3 regions of the Bacillus sp. JJ722 genome follow, and region 1 is predicted to be linked to each of the others. Evidence: riboswitches for the same ligand, from Rfam matches in the RefSeq annotation. Region 1 holds a riboswitch; each other region holds the start of a gene.
What was found. Region 1 has a riboswitch for S-adenosylmethionine ahead of V7014_RS11835 (trans-sulfuration enzyme family protein). Riboswitches for the same ligand answer to the same signal wherever they lie in the genome.
Positions count from the first base shown of each region.

Region 1 (18,737 bases):
AATTGAAAACTTTAACACGATTGCAAGATTCTCCGTATTTCGGAAGAGTGGATTTTTTAGAAGATGGTGAAACTAGCAAAGATGTTGTGTATCTTGGCATAGCTTCTTTAATGGACGAAAATGAAGAGAATTTTTTAATATATGATTGGCGGGCACCTATATCGAGCATTTATTATGATTACTCTCCAGGACCGGCACAATACAAAACGCTGGAAGGTATCATTCAAGGTGAAATGGAGTTAAAGAGACAGTTCATTACGAAGAATGGAGAAATAAAAAGTATGTTTGATACCGGTGTAACAATCGGTGATGAATTATTAAAAGAAGTTCTCGGAAATAATGCGAATACACAAATGAAGAATATTGTGGCAACTATTCAAAAAGAGCAAAATCAAATCATTCGAAATGAAAGCGGTAAGTATCTAATCGTTCAAGGAGTTGCAGGTAGTGGTAAAACATCAGCTGCACTTCAAAGAGTGGCATATTTATTATATCGTCACCTCAATGAGCTTAAATCAGAGAATATCATGCTTTTCTCTCCTAACCCACTATTTAACAGCTATGTTGCAACGGTTCTTCCTGACTTAGGTGAAGATAATATGCAACAAGCTACGTTTCAAGAATATGTTGAGGAGCGAATTAATCGTGAATGCATAGTAGAAGGTCCTTTTGAGCAAATGGAATTTGTGCTTACTCAGCAAACAGAAAAATCAAATAGTGCGCGTATGGAAGGAATACAATATAAAGCAAGTTTAGATTTTAAACGATTAATCGATCGTTACGTGGAGTATCTTTCAACACAGGCACTTGTGTTTAGAAAGATTACTTTTCGAGGAGTCACCTTAATAACAAGCAAGGAAATAGCGGATTATTTCTATTCTTTAAATTCTACTATCTCAGTATCCAACCGTATGGAGTTAGTGAAAAGTTGGCTTCTAAAAGAAATAAAGAAGAAGGAAAAAATAGAGAGAACGAAGGAATGGGCATTAGGTGAAAGTGAGTTGCTTGATAACGATCAGTTTATTTATGCTTATCAGGAATTACAAAGTAAAGGAGCTTATTCAGAAAACACATTTAATGATTTCGAGCAAGAACAGATGCTATTAGTTAAAAAGGTTGTTCATAAGCACTTTAAACCTATTATTCGTGCAATAAAGGAATTGAAATTTATTCATGTTCGAGCTATATATGAGCAAATGTTTTCATTGCAGAGAGAAATTGCATCATTAGGTTTTTCTGAAAATTGGCACGATATTTGTAATTACACAAAAGAGAAAGTTCAAAAGCGAGAATTGTATTACGAAGATACAACGCCTTATTTGTACTTAAAAGAAAAAATAGAAGGGAAAAAAATGAACACCATGATTCGTCATTTATTCATTGATGAAGCTCAGGATTACTCACCTTTTCAACTTGCTGTACTGAAACAATGGTTCCCATATTGTAAAATGACGATTTTAGGTGATTTCAATCAAGCAATTTTTGCTCATACGCTACATGCATCTTCTTTACTGTCTAGCGAAATATTTGAAGCAAATGAACAAGAGAATATGGTGTTAACAAAAAGTTATCGTTCCACTAGACAAATTATTGATTTTACAAAGTATATTATTCAGGGTGGAGAGGCAATAGAGGCGTTTAATCGAAACGGCAAAAAACCAACATATTCAAAAGTAACAAATGAAGAGGGATTTCATTCAAAACTAGTGCAGTTATTAAATAATCTACAAGAGTCTCAATATCAAACTATTGCTGTTATATGTAAAACAGCTGAAGAAAGTACTAGAGCATATGAACATCTCGTTAAAGATGTAAATATTCAATACATGAGTCAAACGACATATACATTCACAAAAGGCATCTTAGTCTTACCTGCATACTTAGCAAAAGGAATAGAATTCGATGCAGTGATTATTTATGACGCTTCTAACTATTCGAATCAAAGAAGCGTTGAACGGAAGCTATTTTATACGGCTTGTACAAGAGCGATGCATGAGTTGCATGTATTTGCTTCCAGTGAGAAAACACCATTTATGAAGCGAATTCCTATCTCAGTATATGACGTCATTCAAGATTAGATGTAACATTTCATCATCAGTCATCCTTGTGTAGTGGTTAGAAGCTCATCAAAATTTCAATCTTTTAGAGTTGTCAAAATTTCTACACCTTACTATAATCTTTGTTACAATAATAGTAATATGTACAATACAGAAACATACATAGGTGGGGGATAAATATGCAATTGAATTTTGTGAAATGTCATGGTTCAAGTAATGATTTTTTAATATTAGATGAATATAGCCATCCAATACAGTTATCAGATAAAGAAAGAGCACAGTTAACACTTACATTGTGTAATCGTGAAACGGGAATTGGTGCTGACGGTATTTTATTTTTTCAAAAAAGCGATGTAGCGGATGGTAAAATGCGCGTATTTAATTCTGACGGATCAGAAGCTTCTATGTGTGGAAATGGATTACGTTGTATAGCACGATATGCTTGTGAATTATTAGGGAAGCAGCAACTTTCAATTGAGACTATGAAAGCAGTTCTAGCAGTGGAGCAAACAGAAGATATTTTTGAAAATATTCCTACTTTTAAAGTGGAAATCTCGCCTGTCTCGTTTCTTGTTAAAGATTTACCTTTCAATGTAGAAAGTGAAACTTTCATCAATCAGGAGCTAGCTGAGTTAGCGCCGGAATTAAAGTTTACGGCTGTAGCGGTTCCGAATCCACATTTTATTTCAATTGTTGATTCGGAAGTATTAGTAAGTGGCGTGCAAGAAAAACTATCAACGTATGTAAATGGAGAAAATCCTTATTTTCCTGATGGCGTAAATGTAAGTTTTGTGGAGCTACTTGAAAGTGGTAGCATTTTTGTCAAAACATTTGAAAGAGGCGTAGGATTTACAAACGCATGTGGTACTGCAATGAGTGCTTCTACACTTGTTACGTGTTTACAAGGAGAAAATAATGTTGAAGAAATCATTTCTGTTTATAATCCTGGTGGAAAAGTGAATTGTCAAGTTCATAAACAAAATGATTCCTATTCGATTGATCTAATTGGAAATGCAACATATGAGTTTAAAGTACATGTAGAAATGCGTGATACCTTAAACGCATTTACAATTACAGATAAAATAGAGTTTCCAGAAGAATTGCTAGCATATCAGGCAATGCAAGAAGCTTGTCAACTGTATGTAAATAAATATTTGTGAAAAATATTGCTTATTGAAAACAAAGGGAACGTATGAATGAATTAAATATATTGTATTCATCGCAAAAGGAGAAAGAAATTTGAATTCTATCAGAGCAGAAAGACTAACTAAGAAAAATATTCAATATATTATTTTTATCGCGTGCCTGATTGCTGTTTATTCTTATGTGTTTTTAAGATTGGTTGATGGATTAAAAGCAAATGAATTACGAAGCTTTGACTATAAAATCATTGAGTTTTTTCAAGGCCATATTTCTGATCAATTAACAGTTGTTATGAAAGCAATCACATTTCTAGGTGGAAAGCTTGGCCTTACACTCGGTGTTCTCATTACATCCACTATTTTTTTCTTTTATAAAAAACGTTATGCTGTTTACTTAATCCTTTCATCGAGCTTAGGTGGATTATTTAACGCGTATTTAAAATGGTTGTTTCAAAGAGAACGTCCTGACTTTTACCCGTTGATTGTAGAACAGGGATACAGCTTTCCTAGCGGTCATAGCATGGCTTCTTTTATTTTTTATACTACTTTAGCAGTTGTGTTAGCTAAAGTTGCAAAAAATAAATTACTTGATATATTGATTGCGGTTTTGTTTACGATTATTGTGCTTTTAATTGGCATAAGCCGCATTTATTTAGGTGTACATTATCCTAGTGATGTAATTGCTGGATTTGCAGCCGGAGGATTTTGGGTTTGCCTATGTGGACTAGCCTTAAATTACTATGAATTTAGACGTGAACAAGCGTCTTAATTCATAGGTTTTTGCAATGTTTACGAAAAGGATTAGATATAATATTTACAAGTTGCAATAAAACAGATTGACAAATACTCATTTCATCATTATGATATAAAAAATGAAATATCAAAAAATTTAATAAAAAACTCTTATCTAGAGAGGCGGAGGGACTGGCCCTACGATGCCCGGCAACCATCATTTATGAACGGTGCCAATGCCAGTAGAAATAAAATTCTAGTCGATGAGAGCGAAGTTAAAGTTTGTAATATTACTAGCGCTCTTTCTCATTAGAAGGGGCGTTTTTTGTATTAGTAAAGTTGAAGTTAATGGGGGATGAACATGAATATTGAAACAAAATTAGTTCAAGCTGGTCAAAAGAAAGATCCAACAACAGGTTCCATAAGTACACCAATCTATCAAAATGCAACCTTCGAGCATCCGGAGCTTGGTAGAAGCACTGGATTTGATTATTCGAGAACGGCTAATCCAACAAGGAAGGCATTAGAAGAAGCGATTGCTGAATTGGAAGAAGGAGATGCTGGTTTTGCTTTTTCTTCAGGTATGGCGGCTATTACAACCGTTTTATTCCTCTTTAAATCTGGTGATCATATTGTTATATCAGACGATTTATATGGTGGCACGTATCGAATATTAGAAGAAATATTTAATAATTATGGAATTACAGCATCTTATGTTGATACTTCGTGTTTAAGCGATGTTGAAGCAGCCATTAAAGATAAAACAGTTGCCCTTTTTATTGAAACACCTACAAATCCGTTGATGAAAATAACCGATTTAGCGGCAATTAGTAAGTTAGCGAAAGAAAATAATTTATTAACTATAGTCGATAACACATTTCTAACCCCATACTTACAAAAACCAATTCAATATGGTGCGGATATCGTGATTCATAGTGCATCTAAATATATTGGAGGACATAATGATGTTATCGGTGGTTTAGTCGTTACGGCAACTGAAGAATTAAGCGAAAAGGTAGGCAGATTACAAAATAGTACAGGAACGATCCTTGGACCTCAAGATTCGTGGTTATTATTACGAGGATTGAAAACATTAGCAATTAGAATGGAACGTCAACAAGAAAATGCTCAAGCAATTGCTGAATGGCTGGCCCAACATGAATTAGTGAAAAAAGTATTTTATCCAGGTTTAGCAAATCATGCTGGAAGATCAATTATGGAGAAGCAATGTAATGGCTTTGGAGCGATGATCTCCTTTGAAGTTACTGAGGTATCAATAGTTGCAGATTTATTAAAGCATGTTCAGGTTATTAGTTTTGCTGAAAGTTTAGGTGGTGTAGAATCACTGATCACATATCCAACTACACAAACACATGCTGATATTCCGAAAGAATATCGTGAAGAAAAAGGTGTAAGTGATTATTTATTACGATTTTCAGTAGGTATAGAAAACGTGCAAGATCTAATTTCTGATTTGGAGCAAGCTTTTAAATAAATGTAGCCAGTAAAAAATCATACATTCATAATACAAGGTTAATAGAATATTGAGTTGCTAACAAATAATTTGGGGTGAATACTTCGTGAACTTTCGTGATGAAATACAGAATCGAATTTTAATAGGTGAAGGTGCAATGGGCACTCTTCTATATTCAACTGGTGTTGACCAATGCTATGAAGAGTTAAATATTATTAATCCTGATTTAGTAAGGAGCGTACATCAAGCGTATGTTCATGCAGGTGCTGATATTCTTCAGTCGAATACGTACGGGGCGAACCACTATAAGTTAAAACGCTACGGATTAGACGATAAAGTATCTTCCATTAATCGAGAAGGAATGAGAATAGCAAAAAGTGCCGCTTTAGAGCATCACTTTGTCTTTGGTACGATTGGAGCTACAAGAAGTTTACGAAAGTCGGATATTACCTTAGATGAAATTAAAAGAAATTTCAGAGAACAATTATTTAGTTTACTATTAGAAGATCCAGATGGGCTTATACTAGAAACATTCTATGATTTTGAAGAAATGGAAACGGTATTAGAGATTGCAAGACAAGAAACAACAATACCGATTATTGCGAATGTGTCACTTCATGAAATAGGGTATTTGCAAAATGGTATGCATTTAAGTGAAGCGGTGCCTATTTTAGAAGACAAAGGAGCAGATGTTGTTGGTGTGAACTGTCGTTTAGGTCCTCATCATACGATTCGCGCTTTGGAACAAGTTCCTCTACCGACGAAAGGAGTTTTAAGTGCATATCCAAATGCTAGTTTACCAGAGTACATTGATGGTAGATTACAGTACGAAACGAATGCAGAATATTTCGGTAAAAGCGCACTTTTAATGAGAGAACAAGGAGTAAGAATTATTGGTGGTTGCTGTGGTACGACACCAAGTCATATTGAAGCAGTGAAGAAACATATAACCGGACTTTCACCAATATTTGAGAAGGAAGTTTCTCCAAGAAAAATAGAAGTGAATCAAACTATACATCATGAAATTGATGAAGCTTTATATAAAAAAGTAGAGCATAAGAGAACCATTTTAGTTGAATTGGATCCACCAAAGAAATTAAATGTATCCGCCTATTTAGAAGGTGCAAAAGCATTAATGGAAGCGGGAGCAGATACAATTACGATGGCAGACAATTCGCTTGCGTCACCTCGTATTAGTAATATGGCTCTAGGATCTATATTGAAACAACAAGGTGTAAATCCACTCGTTCATTTAACTTGTCGGGATCATAACCTAATCGGCTTACAGTCCCATCTTATGGGTCTTCACACATTAGGTTTAGATGAAATTCTTGTCATTACAGGCGATCCATCCAAGGTAGGGGATTTTCCAGGTGCAACGTCTGTATATGATGTATCTTCAATGGATTTAATCAGTTTAGTAAAGCAATACAATGAAGGACTTTCTTATAGTGGTAAACCATTAGGGCAAAAAACAAATTTCAAAGTTGCGGCAGCTTTTAATCCGAACGTGAAGTATCTTCATAAAGCGGTTGGACGCATGGAAAGAAAGATTAAAGCTGGGGCAGACTCGTTCTTAACACAGCCGATTTATTCAGTAGAGCAAGTAGAAGAAATCTATCAAGCTACAAAACACATAACAGCACCAATATTCATGGGGATTATGCCTTTAACAAGCCATCGTAATGCGGAGTATATCCATCATGAAGTTCCAGGAATCACACTTCCTGATTCTGTATTACGTGCAATGGAGAAGGCTGGAAATGACCGTCTTCAAGCTGAAAGAGAAGGCTTAGCTATTGCTAAAGAGTTAGTGGAAGCGACAATGGAACGATTCAACGGTATTTATTTAATTACCCCATTTTTGCGATATAACATTACTGTAGAACTAACACAATTCGTTCGAGAAATAGATGCTAAGCAGAAAGAGGAAGTGACAGTATATGAGTAATCATGATTTATCAACATTAATGAATGAACGAATTTTAGTTCTTGATGGTGCTATGGGAACCATGATACAAGATGCAAACTTAACAGCAGCTGATTTTGGTGGCGAAGAATATGAAGGTTGTAATGAATATTTAACATTCACTAGTCCAGAGACGATTGCAAACATCCATGAAGCCTATTTAGAAGCGGGTGCTGATATTATTGAAACCAATACATTCGGTGGAGCGAGCATTGTATTAGATGAATATAATCTCGGTTCTATTGCATATGAGCTTAATAAAAAAGCGGCCCAAATAGCAAAAGTGGCATGCGAGAAATATAGCACACCTGAAAAGCTGCGTTTTGCAGGTGGATCTATTGGACCTACAACGAAAACATTGTCTTTAACGGGTGGAACAACATTTGACGATTTACAAGCTTCTTATAGTGAGCAAGTAGAAGGGTTAATTGATGGTGGATGCGATGTATTAATAGTAGAAACGTGTCAAGATATGCTGAATGTGAAAGCTGCTTACACAGGTATTAAACAAGCATTTGCTAAAACCGGAAAAGTACTTCCGATTATTATTTCTGGAACAATTGAACCTATGGGCACTACATTAGCAGGGCAACCAATCGATGCTTTTTATTTCTCTTGTGAGTATATGAACCCTATTGCAGTTGGTTTGAATTGTGCGACTGGCCCTGAATTCATGACGGATCATGTGCGTACATTATCTCAATTAGCAAACACAGGTATTAGTTGTTATCCAAATGCTGGTTTACCGGATGAAGAAGGTCATTATCATGAATCTCCTGCATCACTAGCTAGTAAAGTAAGACAGTTTGCAGAGAAAGGTTGGATAAATATTATCGGGGGGTGTTGTGGTACGACTCCTGCTCATGTGAAAGCGATTGTAGAAGAAGTAGCAACGCTACCACCACGGCCAATTCCAATTGAAACACATAATCACGCCGTTTCAGGTACAGATTCTTTATTATATGATGATAGTATGAGACCTTTATTTGTAGGTGAACGAACAAACGTCATCGGGTCCAGAAAGTTCAAACAATTAATACGTGATAAATCATTTGAACAAGCTTCAGAAATTGCTCGTGCTCAAGTGAAAAAAGGAGCGCACGTTATTGATATTTGTTTAGCAGACCCTGATGATGATGAGTTAGGAAATATGAAGGAATTTGTCAAAGAAGTGGTGAAGAAAGTAAAAGTTCCGCTCGTAATTGATTCAACAGATGATGCTGTTCTTGAGCAAGCTTTGAAATATTCCCAAGGAAAAGCTGTTATTAACTCAGTGAACTTAGAAGATGGCGAAGGAAAATTCAAAAGTGTCTCAAGCCTCATTCATCAATATGGTGGTGCTCTCGTTGTTGGAACTATTGATGAAAAGGGAATGGCGATTACAGCTGAAGACAAATTGCGAGTTGCAAAGCGTTCATATGATTTGTTGGTAAATAAATATGGTATGAATCCGAAAGATATTATTTTTGATCCACTTGTATTCCCAGTAGGAACAGGTGATGAACAGTATGTTGGCTCTGCCCTTGAAACGGTAAAAGGCATTCAAGCTATCAAAGAAGAATTGCCAAATAGTTTAGCCATTCTTGGAATAAGCAATGTTTCATTTGGGTTACCACCTAGAGGTCGAGAAGTATTGAATGCCGTTTTCTTATATCACTGTACGAAAGCTGGACTTGATTACGCGATTGTTAATACGGAAAAATTGGAGCGCTTTGCAAGCATTCCGAAAGAAGAAGTAGAACTTTCCGAGAGATTATTATTCGAAACAAGCGATGAGACGCTTCAACAATTTACAGCTTATTTCCGAGATAAAAAAGTTGAAAAGAAAATCGATACGAAGAAGCTATCGCTTGATGAACGATTAGCTCAATATATTGTAGAAGGAACAAAAGAAGGGCTCATAGCTGATTTAGATGAGGCTCTTGGGGAAGGCAGAGCTCCTTTAGACATTATCAATGGGCCATTAATGGCAGGGATGAGTGAAGTTGGTGTTCTATTCAATGATAATCAACTGATTGTTGCGGAAGTATTACAAAGTGCGGAAGTTATGAAAACATCTGTTTCTCACTTAGAGCAATTTATGGAAGTGAGCGAAACAGGTAATTCAAAAGGTAAAATCATCTTGGCGACTGTTAAAGGCGATGTTCATGATATCGGTAAGAACTTAGTAGAGATTATTCTTGCTAATAACGGTTACGATATTGTTGATTTAGGTATTAAAGTAACGTCTCAACAAATAATAGAAGCTGTTGAGAAATACAAACCATCCATGATTGGGTTATCTGGTTTATTAGTTAAATCTGCACAGCAAATGGTTTTAACTGCTCAAGATTTAAAAGATAAAAGCATCGATACACCAATTATGGTAGGTGGAGCAGCGCTATCAAGGAAATTCACAGATTTCAAAATTGCTCCGGAGTATAAGGGGACAGTTCTCTACGCAAAGGATGCAATGGATGGCCTAGCACTTGCGAATACGATGCATGATGATGAGCAAAAACAAGAATTTGTGGAGGCACTAGACGAAAAAAGAAAGAAATCTTTAGCTCTAGCTGCCCAAAGACCAACTAAAGAAAAGAAAGCGGAAGAAGTAGTTATTACGGTTAATCCAGCTGAAGTTAAGGTGCCTGAAGACACAAAACGTCATACGCTAGTCGATTATCCTTTACAGACAATTATGCCGTATGTAAATCGTCAAATGTTAATCGGTCATCATTTAGGATTAAAAGGTAAGTTAGATAAGCTATTAGCGGAAAAAGATGAAAAAGCATTGCAACTGACTGACTTAGTAAATACTTTATATGCTGACTTATTGCAAAGTGATTATAGTGTCAATTCGATTTATCAATTCTTCCCTGCACAAAGCGATGGTAAAAAAGTGATTGTGTACAATCCGGAAAATTATAATGAAGTGCTAGAAGAGTTTGATTTTCCAAGACAAGAAAGTGCGCCATTCCTATGTTTAGCAGATTATTTAAAGCCAGTAGGATCAGGTGAAATGGATTATGTCGGATTCTTCGTTGTAACCGCTGGTAAAGGCATTAGACAGCGTAGTGATGCGTGGAAAGAGAATGGAGAATTCTTAAAAAGCCATGCCATTCAATCGATTGCTCTTGAAACAGCGGAAGGATTTGCAGAGCGAATCCATCAAGTAATGCGAGACAAATTAGGCATTAGTGATCCAATTGAAATGACTATGAGAGAACGTTTCTCTGCCAAATACATTGGTCAAAGATTTTCATTCGGCTACCCAGCTTGTCCAAATCTTGAAGACCAAGAAAAGCTATTCCGTTTGTTGAAGCCCGAAGATATTGGAGTTCAATTAACGGAAGGTTGCATGATGGAGCCAGAAGCTTCTGTATCAGCGATTGTGTTTGCACATCCTGAGGCTAGGTATTTTAATGTGGAGAGATAGCGGGTAATAATGGGTTTGATATCTGTATAAATCAGAAGTTTGACTAGTTTTCCTGATAAAACCAGTAGTTATGATTGTGAGTAAACCTTCTTTTATCTTATTTAAATTGGATGAGAGAGGGTTTTTTATTTGGCTTATGTAAAGGAACCGTATTTTTCTAAGGAAATGGAAAGCTTTTTTAAAATTGATAGGTGATCTTGCACAATAACAAAGATTATACAAAAAGGGGTCGTTCAAAAAGTCAGTGATAACTGACTTTTTGGACAGCCCCCTTTCTTACTGCAAGAAAATATCACCATTACCGTTAAAAAGTTTAGTAAACTGCATGATACGCTCATGATTTTTCTGAAGGTATTGATCAACCTCATCAATATTTTGTGCTTTTAAAGACTGACTTAGTGCTGTGAACATATTAATTGTTGAGTAGTGTGGCTGATGCTTCGTTAAGTTATAAATGATCATCGACATACGCATTGAGTCTTGCTTGATATTTTGAAAAGCTTTCAATAGAACGTCGTTATCGTAGCTTTTAAAAATTGTTTCAATAAAATTATATGTTTCAATTAAGTACCCATAGTAGTCGTTTTTTTCTTTTGCGTGTATTTGATGTAGAATAATCGGTTTTAATTGAGAAATTAGTTCATTATTATTTTTTTTGATTAATTGATAAAGAACGATCTTTTGTAAATCATGTAAAAACAAACAATTATCAATAAATGTTTTTTCAGAAAAACCTTTTACATATATACCTTTTTTATCAACAGAGTCTATGTAATTTTTTCGAATGAGTCGTATTAATGCAGTCCGTATTGGTGTGCGACTCATTTTTAATTCCTGGCTTAAAATGTTCTCAGATAATTTATCGCCAGGCATGTATTCGGCTCTAATAAATCTTTCTAGCAATTTGTGATAAGCTTGTCCAGCTAAGGAACCCATATTATTCTCCTCTCTCTAATTTTTAGATTAATTGAAAATAGACAATATGTCATTTAAGTTTACAATATTTTAGTAAATTTCTAACGATTAATTTATACCTCGTTAACAATCAATTGTTATATTCATCTTGTATACAAGTTGTACAACTATTAAATTTTTCGGAGGTCAACATGAAAAAGTATAAGTCGCTTTTCTTAGGTTCTATGTTAATGGGTGCAATAGTATTAAGTGGATGTAGTGATGAGAAAGATGCGAATGCAAAAGGAAATGGTGAATTGGAAGAGTTTGTAATTGCTTACCTTCCACAAGAAAGTTCTGAGCAAAAAGCGAAAGTTGACGCAGCTTTTGAAAAAGATTTAGAAGAATTATTAGGTGTAGAAGTATCATCTTATCAAGCAAATAGCTATAACGCTGCCATTGAAGCCATGAAAAATGATAAAGCAGACTTAGCATTATTTGGAGCATTTTCATATATTGTCGCAAATGAACGTGCCGGTGCGGAAGCCATAGCTGGAATTAATATGGACACAGAACAACCAATGAGTGTGTTCATTGTCCCAAAAGATTCTTCAATTTCATCTCTTGAGGATTTAAAAGGAAAGACAATTGGATTTGCAGATCCTGTTTCAACTTCCGGGCACTTAATGCCAAAAGCACATTTAATTGAAGAGTTAGGTGTGACCGTAGAAGAACTTGAAAAAGAAGGAGAATTCTTTAAAAGTGTTCAGTTTGCAGGAGGACATGATAAGGCAGTAATCGGTGTTACAAATAAGCAGTATGACGTAGCAGCTGTATCACCGGGTGTACTAAAAATGATGATAGATAATGGTGTGATTAAGGAAAATTCATATAAAGTTATTGAAGAAGTACCGAATATTGAAGTTGGTGCAGGCGGTGCTTTTGCAATTCGTGGAGATCATACAAAGGAATTAAAAGAGGAAGTAAAAGACTTCTTATTAAATTATGATGATCCTGCTTATTTAGAAGCATTAACAGGTAGCACAGATACGAAGTTAGCAGAAGTAAATGATAGTGATTTTGAAGAATTTCGTAAAGTAGCAGAATCACTGAATCTAAGTCCGGAAGAATTATTAGCACAATAAGGAGAGCGATATGAACATACAGTTTGAACGAGCGCAAAAAGTGAAACAATCACTTGGCATATTATTGTTTGTCCTGATCATTGGCTTTTCTGTTTGGTATGTGGAACTTGATATCGTGGAACTATTCGAGTCAATACCAACATTTTTTCAATTTATTTTCACAGATTTTTTACCACCAGATTTTAGTGAGATTAGTAATTTTGTTGGACCGGTCGTTGATACTATTTTCCTTGCCTTCATTGCAACAGGTATTTCATGTGCGTTAGGGCTTGTGCTGGCGATTTTAATGGCGCAAACTACAGCGCCGTCAAAAGTGCTTCGTATGGTATTAAAGGCAATTTTAACATTCTCACGAAACATCCCATCACTTGTCTGGGCAGCGGTATTAGTTGTGATTTTCGGAATTGGGAATTTACCAGGCTTACTCGCATTAATTGTCTTTGGCACAAGTTTTCTAGCACGTGTCTATTCAGAGGCAATTGAAGAACTCGATGACCATGCAACAGAAGCAATTGTTGCTTGTGGTGGTAATCACTTTCATGTTTTAAAGCATGCGATTATGCCGCAGTTTATGCCGAGTTTTTTAAATTGGTCACTTTTTATGGTCGAAATCGGCATTCGGGCAAGTGCTATCTTAGGGCTAGTTGGCGCTGGTGGATTAGGAACGATGATTAAACAAACGATGGACTTGTTTCAATATGATAAAACGGCAATGGCGATTGTGATTATGATTATCTTAATTATGATTGTTGAAACAACATCTCAAAAATTAAGGGAGCGAATTATATAACATGACGACGAAGCATGAAGCTATACAGCTGCCAAATGTTCGAAAAAAGAAAATTCCTATCGCTCATGAAAAAACAAAAAGACAGCAACAACTCTTCTTCGGTATAAGTGGACTACTTTTTGTAATCAGCTTATTAGTTGTGGAAATTGATTGGAAGCAATTTGTAGAAGGGGTAGAAAAATTGCCAGCCACACTCAGCAATATGATGCAAATATCACTGACGATGTTACCAGATTATTCAAAAGAAATGTTGGCATCATTAGTTGTTGCATTACTTTCATTACTATTTGGATTAGTACTTTCAATTGTAACGGCGTTTTTAGTAGCGCGTAATATCGCACCTTTTATGTGGTTAAGTTACACAATTCGCTTCTTTGTAATGATGGTTCGTGCTGTGCCGACAACAGTGTGGGTATTGATTGCCGTTGCCAGTATCGGATTTGGATATATGGCAGGAATCTTAGGATTAATCCTACCAACTTCTGCCTATTTAATACGGACGTTTGCAGCACAGATTGAAGAAGTAGGAGATGACACAATTGAAGCATTACGGTCAGTTGGTGCCAACTGGATTCTAATAGTATTTAAAGGGTTATTACCAAAGTTAAAAACAATATTTATTGCGACAATTGCTTTTAAGTTTGAAATTAATGTTGCAGAATCTGTTGTACTTGGAATGGTTGGTGCAGGCGGTGTTGGGATGTTAATCCAAGACTCTATTGCTTACTACAACTTCGGTGACATGACTTTAGGGATTATGATTGTCTTTTTTACGATGTTTATAATTGAGACATGTACAGGTTTATTACGAAAGAAATTGCGTTAGGAGTGAAATCATGAAGCCTTTACTACAAGTGAAAAATTTAGAAATGCAGTATACAGATGGTACAAAAGCCTTGAATGGCATATCGTTTGATGTGAACGAGGGTGAATTTATTGCTGTAATTGGGCCAAGTGGCGCTGGTAAATCGACATTACTACGTTCAATTAACCGACTTGTCACGCCAACAAATGGAGAAATTCTTTATCAAGGGGACTCGTTAATGACAGCGAAAAACAAAGTGCTACGTCAATTACGATCAAATATCGGTATGATTTTTCAACATTACAATGTTGTCGATCGATTAAGTGTTTTAGAAAATGTTCTTCACGGAAATCTTGGAAGAATGGGAACTTTTTCAGGGTTATTCAATCGCTATACAGAGGAACAGAAAGAAGAGGCAATTGCTTTACTTGAAAAAGTCGGGCTGAAAAATGAAATCCGTAAGCGTGTTGATGAATTAAGTGGTGGGCAGCGTCAGCGAGTAGGTGTATGCCGTGCTTTAGCACAAAATCCATCACTTATTTTAGCGGATGAGCCAATTGCATCACTAGACCCTAAATCATCAGCAATTGTTATGGAAAGTATTTATCACAACTGCTTAGAACGAGGCATTGCTTGTCTTGTTAACTTACACCAAGTGGATGTGGCGAAAAAATATGCAACACGCATTATTGCGATTCAAAAAGGTCGCGTGCTATTTGATGGTGCACCAAGTGAATTAACAGATGATTTAATTGTACGTTTATATGAAGGAAAAGAAGAAGAATTAATGGCAGGATAAGGAGAGAGTCTACTATGAATCAGACAAAAACAATAGCATTTGAATCGATTTACAACTTCCGTGATATGGGCGGTCAATTAACTAAAGATGGAAGACAGGTTAAAGAATCCTTATTATTCCGCTGCGGCGAATTAGGTCATGCCACAGAAAATGATATTGAGCTATTAAAGAATTTACAACTGCAAACAATTTTTGACTATCGTGAAGAGAAAGAAGCAAACGAAGGTAAAACACCACATATTGAAGGTGTCGAAAATATTCGTATTGCAGCTAACAATTTAGAAGAAGAATCATCATCTCTTGAAGGGTTGCTTCATAATGAGATGTGGAAGAAAGAAAATGCATTAGGTACGTTTTATACAGAAATGCTATTCGGCAACCCAGCATACCAAGAGCTTATTGCACGTATTAAAAATAAAAAAGCACCTCTTTTACACCACTGTACAGCAGGTAAAGATCGTACAGGCGTTGGTGCAGCATTAATTTACTTACTTCTTGGTGTCGATGAAAAAGACATTATTTACGAATACTTATTAACGAACGAATCAACAGCCAAGCATACGCCAAAATGGTATAGCGTCTTAAAAGAAGAAATGAAAGACCATCCTGAACTATTTGCACAAGTAGCAAATGTTAAACCTCAGTATATGGAAATGGTCTTTGCGAAAATTCGCGAGCATTACTCAGATTATGACACATACTTTAAAGAACAATTTGGCTTAAGTGGTGAAGACATTAACGACATTAGAGAATTCTATCTTGTATAATCACGATGTTCTGTCTTATTTTAAATACTTATTGCTAGGCATTATGTCGGATAGTGCTTTGTGTGGCGAACGAAATTTAACAACTCGTTAATATTAGTATATAAATGACATAGTTTATTGTTAACATAAACTACTATAACCTGAGTAGTAACTTTAATGTGGAGAGATAAAATGAAAAACCTTTCTTCATATAATGAAGGATAGGTCAGACTGTAGGCAAACTGGAATTTTTACGAGCTTGTATACAGTCTGAAGGGGGGCTGTCCGAAAAGTGATTTCAATCACTTTTCGGACGCCCTTTTACGCTTTATTAGCCCTTCGAAGTAGGTTGCGTGAAATAGATAAACTCGGCTGTTATGTTAGAATACCTATATTTGGCGCTTTCGTTCTAGATGTAACCTATGTATCTTCTTAAAAATCTAAAGAATTACTTTCCCATCAATCAAACAAAGATCACAAATAGGACTTATAGGACAACCTTTTTTCTTCAATTAACGTACTTGATAGTTATATAAGAAAAAAGCGATTTTTAAGTCCGCTTCCCAAAACTATTTCTTATAAATCTAAATTACTTCCAGTTCTTGCAATTCCTCACACATTGATAACGGCCCATCCGTTGCAGCTACAACCTTTCTTCCTTTCCTTAATCATAGTTTAATAGCTTCAATAGTAGCATTTGGAATGCTGCCTAATTAAATTAAAACTATACTATTTCAATGGTTGGCCAGAAACTATATGCCAATGGAGATGTTTTGAGTCCTGATAAAAACCTAGGTTAGTTATAACTCTACAAGCACCGTTTTCTTCAGTCACCATAGTTGCGACCTTTTTAATTACTTCTAATAGTTCAAGCAATAGATCGTTATCACTTTCTTCCAATGTAATTAAAGAAGGTATGTGTTTCTTAGGTATAGCAACAATATGAACTGGATAAAAAGGTCTTGTATGATAATAGGCTAAGATATTATCTGTTTCCAATACTTTATTTACTTGCGTTTTACCGCTTAATACTTCATCACAATAAAAATCTTCAGTCATAATGTCCTCCTTAAATAACCTTTTTTTCTTTGGTAATAATATATTCTTTTCACATGTTCCAATAACCTTCTTCGTTAATTCAATAAGATAAAATGTTAGTATGCCGCCCGTATTCGTCGAATTTATATTGACGCAAATAAGATTTAACTATTCCTATACATAACTAATGAAAGTGAAGGAACCCTAAACAGTGAGGAGGTGTAAGTATGACAAAAATTGGTGTGGAACACTCATTAACTGACATTCAAGATGCCTTGACCGAACTTGGATACAACGTTGCTCAATTAGGGCACGCAGAAGACGCCGATGGAGTGGACTTCGATTTTTGTGTAGTAACAGGATTGGACACGAATGTCATGGGTATACAAGATACAAAAACCACTGCATCTATCATCGAAGCAAACGGAATGACCGCTAATGAAATTGTCAATGAAATTAAACGTAGATTAACTCAATAATTAGAATAACAAAAAAGGTCCTCATGAATGTTGTTATGACTTACATGATGGCCCTTTACTAGCTATTTTTAACCCGAATCAAGACTCACCTCCTCCATTAACGTATTTCTACAAAGAAGGTAAGGTTTTTTGTGCTGTTATTAAATATTTTTCACTAAATGAACAATTCATATGCCTTCAAACTATATTAACAAAATACATTTTGATGTTTTAGTATTGAAATGAAAATGACTTTATAAGGGGTATTTAGCCTCTGCATAGAAATAAAAAAAAAGCTAAAAATAAACAAATAGAAAGGAGTGTAAATAATGCCTTTAACAATTGGGAAAAGAATAATGAAAGTCATAGCCATTACTTGTGCCATCGTTGTTGCTATGCTAATAACCTTCTTTTGTAATGATGAAGCAAATTCAGTAGAAGCCATTCAACCAACCGGAGTTAATGATTTTCTACCTATTGAAGAAAGTGAAGAGAATCGAAAGGTTGCATATTTAACATTTGATGATGGACCTTCCAAGAATACGATTCCAATATTAGATATTTTGGATAAATACAAAATTAAGGCTACTTTCTTTGTAATGGCTAATTCAGAACCTGAAGGAGCTGTAGGCTATAAAGAAATGATTAAAAGAGGTCATGCGATTGCACTTCATACATATACCCATGATTATCAAAAGATTTATGTATCAAAAGATGATTTCTTTCGAAATATTAAGAAATTAGAAATTTTTTTGAAAGATAATTACTCCATAAAAACGAAAATATTGCGTTTTCCGGGAGGGTCGAAAAACGTTTCAAGCAAAATTTATGGTGGACCAACTATTATGAAGCAAATTACTTCAGAGTGTGAAACAAGAGGTTATCGCTATTTTGACTGGAATGTGGATTCAAAGGATGGAATTAGTCCGACGGTTAGTGTGCAAACAATTACATCTAATGTTTTAAATGGTGCTAAAGATAAGCAGGAAATCATTATTCTTCTTCATGATATTAACTTAATGAAGAATACAGTAAAGGCTCTTCCTACCATTATAGAAGGATTAAAATCTCAAGGTTTCACCTTTGATGTGATCAGTGATAAAACAGAAGAAATGCAGTTCAAGTAGAGAATGAATATCACAGAAAAGACTTCCGCTTTTAAAAGAAAAACGAGGATTTTATTAGTGGAAGTTAATGAATGCAACATTATATTTGAACTAGAAAAAAAGAATAAAAAAAATTATCTTTTTTGTGTGTCAATATTTTGAACTGT
Region 1 covers NZ_JBALMO010000083.1:5,726-24,462, reverse strand. The annotation lists gene helD (RNA polymerase recycling motor HelD) at 1-2,078, shown strand, start outside; gene dapF (diaminopimelate epimerase) at 2,237-3,217, shown strand; gene V7014_RS11840 (phosphatase PAP2 family protein) at 3,297-3,968, shown strand; SAM riboswitch class I at 4,100-4,201, shown strand; gene V7014_RS11835 (trans-sulfuration enzyme family protein) at 4,293-5,426, shown strand; gene V7014_RS11830 (bifunctional homocysteine S-methyltransferase/methylenetetrahydrofolate reductase) at 5,512-7,356, shown strand; gene metH (methionine synthase) at 7,349-10,789, shown strand; gene V7014_RS11820 (GntR family transcriptional regulator) at 11,066-11,725, opposite strand; gene V7014_RS11815 (phosphate/phosphite/phosphonate ABC transporter substrate-binding protein) at 11,896-12,828, shown strand; gene phnE (phosphonate ABC transporter, permease protein PhnE) at 12,839-13,618, shown strand; gene V7014_RS11805 (PhnE/PtxC family ABC transporter permease) at 13,620-14,444, shown strand; gene phnC (phosphonate ABC transporter ATP-binding protein) at 14,455-15,222, shown strand; gene V7014_RS11795 (tyrosine-protein phosphatase) at 15,237-15,989, shown strand; gene V7014_RS11790 (HIT domain-containing protein) at 16,698-17,027, opposite strand; gene V7014_RS11785 (YkuS family protein) at 17,234-17,485, shown strand; gene V7014_RS11780 (polysaccharide deacetylase family protein) at 17,794-18,591, shown strand.

Region 2 (3,991 bases), on a different contig from region 1:
ACCCTTTACCTTTTTATGGTAATGAGTTAAACTGATGTTGAGTGTAATGAGGTAACACCTGTTGCAATTTCAATTGCATTCTCTAAATCAGCGATAATATCATCAATATGTTCAATGCCGATTGATAATCGCACTAAGTCTTCTGTAACACCTGACAGCTCCAAATCTTCCGTAGAAAGCTGTTGATGTGTTGTACTTGCTGGATGAATAATTAGACTCTTCGCGTCACCCACATTTGCTACATGACTCCAAAGCTTCACATTGTTAATTAACTTAGCACCTGCTTCTCTTCCGCCTTCGATTCCAAACACAACAACTGCACCGGCGCCTTTCGGTAAATACTTCTCAGCAAGAGCATGATCCTTATGTTCCTTTTCTCCTGGGTACAATACCCATTTAACAGCTGGATGTGCTTTCAAATACTCAACCACTTGCTTCGTATTGGCGATATGCTCTTTCATTCTCACATGCAATGTTTCTAGCCCTAAACTAAATTGGTATGCACTGAATGAACTTAATGCTGGACCTAAATCACGTAGTAACTGAACACGTGCTTTAATGATGAAAGCAGCAGCACCAATCGCTTCACTATAAACCAAATTATTATAGCTTGGATCTGGCGTAGTAAATCCAGGGAATTTCGGTGAATTCCAATCGAATTTACCACCATCTACAATAATTCCACCAAGTGTTGTACCATTTCCTAATAGCCATTTAGTTGCTGAATGGATTACAATATCAGCTCCATGTTCAATCGGTTTGCATAGATATGGTGTAGCAAATGTATTATCAATAATTAATGGAATACCGTTTTCATGAGCTATACTTGCTACTTTTTCAATATCTAATATGTGTAGACTCGGATTGCCAATTGTTTCAGCAAATACTGCTTTTGTTTTATCATTAATAGCCGCTCGGAAGTTTTCAGGATCTTCTGGATTTACAAGATGCACCTTAATTCCGTATTTCGGTAAAGTATTAGCAAATAAATTAAATGTTCCACCATAAAGCTTTGAAGCTGCAACAATTTCATCACCAGCTCCTGCAATATTTAGGATAGTTAGTGTAATGGCTGCCATTCCGCTTGCAACGGAAAGAGCTCCAATTCCGCCTTCAAGTAACGCAACTCTTTCTTCGAACACAGATGCAGTAGGATTATGAATACGAGAATAAATATAACCATTTTCTTTCAGACCAAAAAGATTCGCTGCATGATCAGTATCCTTAAATACGTAAGCATTGCTTTGATAAATCGGTGTTGAACGTGCTCCTGTAACTGGATCTGCCTGAATGCCTCCATGAATACTCAATGTTTCAAAACGATAATTTGTTTCGTTATTGCTCATATTTTCCACTCCCATATCTTTGTATTCCTCATCAAAAAAAGCTTCTTCGATAAGAAGAAGCTTTAAGGCCATTTCTTCTTATCTTTACAGAGTATTTCTTCTACTCTGCTGGATTTAGCACCGTGTAACTCATACCGGTTGCTGGGCTTCACAGGGCCAATCCCTCCACCTCTCTTGATAAGGTTATATTTAAAACCAAGTAATTTTATCAACTTTATTAGAAATATACCATCATTTCCAAACTTAGTCAATGAATTTTATTAAAAATTCAAATATTTCACACTACTTGTTGAGATCGACTTAATAAAAAAATGGCTTCAATGAGTAAAACTTGCCGATAATTGCCTTGTACTTGAATTTTATTCAGCTTCTGCAATTGACGAATGGAAGCTTCACCTCGAATGATTTGTTGTATAGAGTCTTTCGATCCAAACAAGTGAATACGATACGTTCCTTTATCTGTATAGTTTGTATGCAATTCCGAAGTAGATAAAAACAAATGCCAATTTTCTTCTTTAGTAGAAAAAACCACCATAGTATGAGCCTTCTTTAATAACACATGCAACTGCTCTCTATGTTCTAAATTAGATAACATCAATTGTAAAATACGCTCCACATCCGCCACACCCTTTTCATTCATCTTAAGAATAGAGATACCACATGTGTGAGAGTATTTCCTTTAATATTTGCTCGACAAGTTTCTTCGTCTTTGTCGATTATTATCATTATATACTTCTAAAAAGCTCTAATAAATATGGTACAGAATGAAATGCATATATTTTGTGATGTAGCTTACCTTCTTTAAATACCAACAAGCATGGCACACTCTCCACTTCATAACTCTCAGCTAATTCACGAATATAATTCACATCACATTTCCCTAATTCGACAGCTGGTACGATCTCCTTAACAACTGTTAACATCTTTGAAGCTACTTGACATGTCCCACAAATAGGAGTGTATAAATACAGACAAAATGAATCACCTGTTGCTATTTTTTTTACTATTTCTTCCCCATTCCATTCATTCATGTTGCTTTATTCATCCTTTATTTAAAAATTGTGTATGTACTTCAAAATTAGCACTCAACAAGACAGTTGCTATATGATTATTAGGCGCGGTCGCAACTTCTCGATATGCTTTATCAATGTACAAGTGCTTCGCTTCAGGCATTTCACGTTTAAATTGCTTACGTAGCTTTTCTCCCGACTCATCTTGATCAACCATTATGTATACTTCTTTATCATATAATTCATCCACAAACGCATCCATCTTTTGAAAGGATATCGTACCATTCGTACAAAGAATTTCCACATCTTCTTTTAAGACTTTTTGTACTTTCTTCTTATCAGATGTACCTTCAACAATTATCACTTTCTCTAATAGAAAATCTTCCATTCTTATCACCTTTTACAAATGATCTCATTAAGTCTAACATAACCTATTTTGGCGTTAATATCTATTTATAATGATTAATAAAATGAACACCGGTTCTTTTTGGATCGAAGGAAAACATCACTCACAAAAAAGAGGCATGTCTTGAAATCAAAACATGCCTCTTTATCAACTTAATCTTCTTTTGTCATTTCCTCATATTGCTCTGAAGTCATTAATTTCTCTAACTCAGATGCATCAGACGCTTCAATAACAACCATCCAAGCTTTTTCATAAGCCGATTCGTTAACGAATTCTGGATTGTCATTTAACACTTCGTTAATTTCTATAACTGTACCGCTAACAGGCGCATAAAGTTCAGAAACAGTCTTAACAGATTCCACACTGCCGAAAGGCTCGTCCGCTGTTAATGTATCGCCTACTTCTGGAAGTTCAACGAATACGATATCCCCTAGTTCTGCTTGAGCAAAATCTGTGATACCAATTCTTAATTTGTCGCCTTCTACTTTTACCCATTCATGTTCTTCAGAATAACGTAAATCTTGTGGTACTAATGCCATCAAAAACCCCTCCAATAATAATTTATAAAGACAAATGAGCTAATTATAACCACATTTGCTGAAACTGATCTTCTTTAAAGCCAACAGTTACTTTCTTTCCGTCCGTTACGATTGGACGTTTAATTAACATTCCATCGGATGCTAATAATTCAAACATCTCTTCTTCGGTTGCTGTTTTTAGTCGATCCTTCAACCCTAGCTCACGATATTTCTGTCCGCTAGTATTAAAGAATTTTTTGATTTCTAATCCACTTTTGCTATGTAAATCTTGCAATACTTCCTTTGAAGGTGGATTCTCCACAATATGTATTTCTTTAAATGCTAAATTATTCGTTTCTAACCATTTCTTTGCATTTCTACATGTACCGCATTTTGGGTATGAATAAAATGTTAATTCCATTATTTTCACTTCCTTTAGAATACCTTTTTACCCTGGAAAGCACAAAGGTTTTATCTTAGTTATCTACCACCTACAATAACAGCAATTAACAAAAAAACAAAATGTTTTCCTCATCATTCATACTTATAATTTATCATGATATTAACATATCACCTTTATCTCCCTTTTCACCAACTACAATACCATTTCTCACAAAGAGGGTGTCCAATAGGTAATGTTGCTTTAGATTTTTACATTTACGTGAAAGGCATTGTTCCCATTTATAGGGAGATGCATGCATTTCATCTCTT
Region 2 covers NZ_JBALMO010000224.1:13,362-17,352, forward strand. The annotation lists gene V7014_RS21915 (O-acetylhomoserine aminocarboxypropyltransferase/cysteine synthase family protein) at 27-1,346, opposite strand; SAM riboswitch class I at 1,422-1,530, opposite strand; gene V7014_RS21920 (hypothetical protein) at 1,624-1,986, opposite strand; gene V7014_RS21925 (thioredoxin family protein) at 2,072-2,377, opposite strand; gene V7014_RS21930 (toprim domain-containing protein) at 2,388-2,744, opposite strand; gene gcvH (glycine cleavage system protein GcvH) at 2,915-3,301, opposite strand; gene V7014_RS21940 (arsenate reductase family protein) at 3,345-3,701, opposite strand.
Region 2: it holds a riboswitch for S-adenosylmethionine, as region 1 does, so the genes downstream of both, V7014_RS21915 (O-acetylhomoserine aminocarboxypropyltransferase/cysteine synthase family protein) here and V7014_RS11835 (trans-sulfuration enzyme family protein) in region 1, are expected to answer to the same signal.

Region 3 (3,991 bases), on a different contig from region 1:
GTGATAATTCCTATATCATCCGCTGTTACGCCAGGTATTTTAGCAATTGTACCAACAAAATCCACCGCTCTTATTTTCTTTTTCTTACCACCATTGAAATAAAGCTTTGTAATATCTTTATTTAATTCTTCACTTTTCAAGTGTTTAACATCAGGCATTTGTTTCATTTTCTCAATGAAAGTAGGTTTAGCTTGGTCTACTTCTGTTTTAGTGGGAGCCGTTTTTCTTGATATGTTGAAGCCAATATAGTTTTCGACTTGAGCAACTAATTCATTTTCTGAAGGTGTGATCAAGGAAATAGCTATTCCTTTATTCCCAGCACGACCAGTTCTGCCTGTACGGTGAACATAGCTCTCCTTCTCTACGGGAAAATCATAATTGAAGATGTGTGTAATATTGTCTATATCAATACCTCTTGCAGCCACATCAGTAGCGACTAAATAGCGGAAGGCCCCTTTTCTGAAATCATCCATCACCGCAAAGCGATCTTCCTGATACATCCCACCATGCAGTTGATCACAATCGTAATTTAACACATCCAATTCTTCATACAATTCCTTCACACGCTCTTGCGTACGACAGAAAATAATGGCGCTATCAGGGTTTTCAAGGATAGTAAGATCACGAAGCAATGCTAGTTTCTCATCTTCTTCAACAGTATAAAGAACATGGTTAATATTCTCCGTCGTTAATCCTTTTGCTTTTATTTCAATGTAAGTTGGTTCATTCATATAAGAAGAGCAAAGACGCTCAACATCCTCTGGTAAAGTTGCAGAGAATAATGCTGTCATTCTCTCCTTAGGAAGCTGTTCGATAATAGCAGAAACTTGATCAATAAAACCCATATTAAGCATTTCATCACTTTCATCAATTACTAAATATTTTAAAGCCTCTACTTGAAGTGTGCCTTTCTCAATATGATCAAGAACTCGCCCTGGCGTTCCCACCACTACATGTGTTTTTTGTTTTAAATCTAATTTTTGTTTCGCAAATGATTGTTTTCCGTAAATTGCGGCTGCCTTAATTCGTTTGAATCTACCAATATTCGTAAAATCTTCTTTTACTTGAGCTGCGAGCTCTCTCGTTGGTGTTAATACTAAAGCTTGCGGTTTATTCTCTAACCAATCTATCATTTCGCAAATAGGGATTGCATAAGATGCAGTCTTACCACTCCCCGTTTGTGATTTAACTACATGATCTTGTTGTTTTAAGGCAACCGGTATTACTTTGCTTTGTACCTCAGTTGGCTCTTTGTATTGTAAACTTTCTAATGCTCTCAATATTTCCTTGCTCAATGGAAATGAATGAAAAGTAATTGTGCTCATGTTTAACCTCATTTATGTGATTTAATATTTTTATTTCGTTCTCGACTAAGCATAACACGTAAAACTATCAAAACTATTCCCCCGGAAATAAAATTTTCATTTTGTTATATGCTCTAACTCCGTTAAAAAAGATGCCCTTCAAAAATTGTGAACATCTCCTCCTATTCACCTTATGCAAGTTTACAAACATCCACCCACTTCTCTGCTTTTGAATAGGTTTGCAATTCATCACAAGTCAGTTCAATAGCGGAATTGCTACTTCCGCAGGCTGGAAATAACGTATCAAAACGCTTCATTGATTCATCCAAATAGACACGTAAATCACGCTTTAAGCCAAAAGGACAAACACCTCCGACAGCGTGTCCAGTAAACTCTAATACTTCATCCGGATTTAACATCTTTGCCTTATTGCCAAATTCATCTTTATATTTCTTGTTATCAATCTTAGTATCACCTGCTGTTACAACTAAAATAGCACTATCACCATCTTTAAAAGACAGCGTCTTAGCAATTCTAGCAGGAATTACTTCTAGCACCATAGCAGCAAGTTCAACTGTCGCACTTGATTGGTTAAATTCACGAATTTGATCTTGTAAATGAAATTGTTTAAAGTATTCTCTTACATTTTCAATTGCCATTAACCTTTTCATTCCTTTCTTTCATTACCGTATTAACTAAAGATATATGTAAAAATTATACAACAAGAAGAAACGAATGCAAAAAAACTAATTTCTTCTCTAGTAGAGAACCATTACTCTTCCTAATACTCCTTGATTAGAAAAAATTTATAACTACTATTTTTATCTGAACCACCAATAAAGTAAGCGTTTACTATTAGAAATTTTAAATTTTTTTGTATTGACAAAACGAAAATACCGAAGTATTATTCAAATTACTTAAAAAACTTTATAAAAAATAACTTATCCAGAGCGACCGAGGGACTAGGCCCTATGACGTCCGGCAACCCCCAATTTGGGAAGGTGCCAATTCCTGCAGAATGATTTTCATTCTGAAAGATAAGTCGAGATAAAGATATTGTTTCGATGCTTCTTTCAGTTGAAAGGAGCATTTTTTTATTAAAAAAATAGCAACGTGTAAAATCGCACCGGCCCTTTTTGGAGCGGGTGACCCCGCTTAAGAAAAAAGGAGAATATGACATGATTAATATTCAAAATGTTTCGAAGATTTATAAAACAAAGAAAAAAGAGGTAAAAGGAGTCGATGATGTTTCACTAACGATTGAAAAAGGAGACATATACGGAATTGTGGGTTACTCAGGTGCAGGTAAGAGTTCTTTATTACGTTGTATGAATTTATTGGAACGACCAACTTCTGGAACGATTACTGTAGATGGAATTGATTTAACATCCTTAAACTCTCATAAATTAAGACTAGCACGATTAAAAATCGGTATGATCTTTCAACACTTCTACTTAATTAGTCAAATGACCGTGTTCGAGAACATTGCCTTTTCATTAAAAGCAGCTAGAGTTCCTTCTAATGAAATAAATGCTCGTGTGGAAAGTTTACTAGAAATGGTCGGTTTGGCTGATAAGCGCGATGTATATCCAGCCCAACTAAGTGGTGGTCAAAAACAACGTGTAGGAATTGCAAGGGCGCTTGCCAATGATCCAACAGTCTTGCTGTGTGACGAAGCAACTTCGGCTCTTGATCCGACAACAACAAAGTCCATATTAAATCTATTAAAGAAAATAAATAAAGAACTCAATATAACAATCGTATTGATTACCCATGAAATGAACGTAGTGAAGGAAATCTGCAATCGAATGGCTATTATGCAAGATGGAAGAGTCATAGAAGAAGGTTCTGTATACGAGGTATTCGCTAACCCTCAAGCAGCTTTAACGAAGGAATTCATCGAAAGTGTTGTTTCTTTCGATGTTCCAGAAGTTATTCTCAATGAATGTAGAGGAACGATTGTAAAGATTATCTTCAAAGGAACGATTGCAGGAGAAGGCATTATATCTGATACCTTGCAGCAATTTAATGTAAAAGGTAACTTCCTGCATGGTTCGATTGAATATATTCAAGATTTACCTTTAGGCATTTTCATAATGGAACTTAAAGGTAACGAAATAGAAAATGCGCTTCAGTATATTCAAACACGACAAGCGCAAGTGGAGGTGTTACGTAATGGGCTTTGATTTCGCTCATCTAATTGAACTAGTCCCAGATATCAATAAAGCGTTCGGTGAAACCATTTATATGATTGCCCTATCATCTGTAATTGCAGTCATACTCGGTCTACCAATAGGTGTTCTTCTCTACATAACCGATAAAGGGTTGTTTTGGGAAAACCGTGTTTTTCAAAATATCTTAAGCTTTCTAGTCAATTTAATTCGCTCTATTCCATTTATCATATTACTAGTTGCTTTAATTCCATTAACAGAGTTTCTAGTACGTGACACAATTGGACCAACTGCTGCGAGTGTTTCTTTAACAGTGGCTGCCATTCCATTCTTTGCTCGTATTGTGGAAACATCACTTCGAGAAATTGATAAAGGTGTTATAGAAGCTGCCATCGCAGCTGGTGCAACACCATGGATGATTATTAAAGATGTGCTATTACTAGAAGCACGATCTAGCATTATATCAGGTGTTACATTGACATTAATCAGTTTAGTAGGATTCTCTGCTATGGCTGG
Region 3 covers NZ_JBALMO010000124.1:10,076-14,066, reverse strand. The annotation lists gene V7014_RS15840 (DEAD/DEAH box helicase) at 1-1,325, opposite strand, end outside; gene V7014_RS15835 (YbaK/EbsC family protein) at 1,496-1,963, opposite strand; SAM riboswitch class I at 2,243-2,348, shown strand; gene V7014_RS15830 (methionine ABC transporter ATP-binding protein) at 2,483-3,490, shown strand; gene V7014_RS15825 (methionine ABC transporter permease) at 3,480-3,991, shown strand, end outside.
Region 3: it holds a riboswitch for S-adenosylmethionine, as region 1 does, so the genes downstream of both, V7014_RS15830 (methionine ABC transporter ATP-binding protein) here and V7014_RS11835 (trans-sulfuration enzyme family protein) in region 1, are expected to answer to the same signal.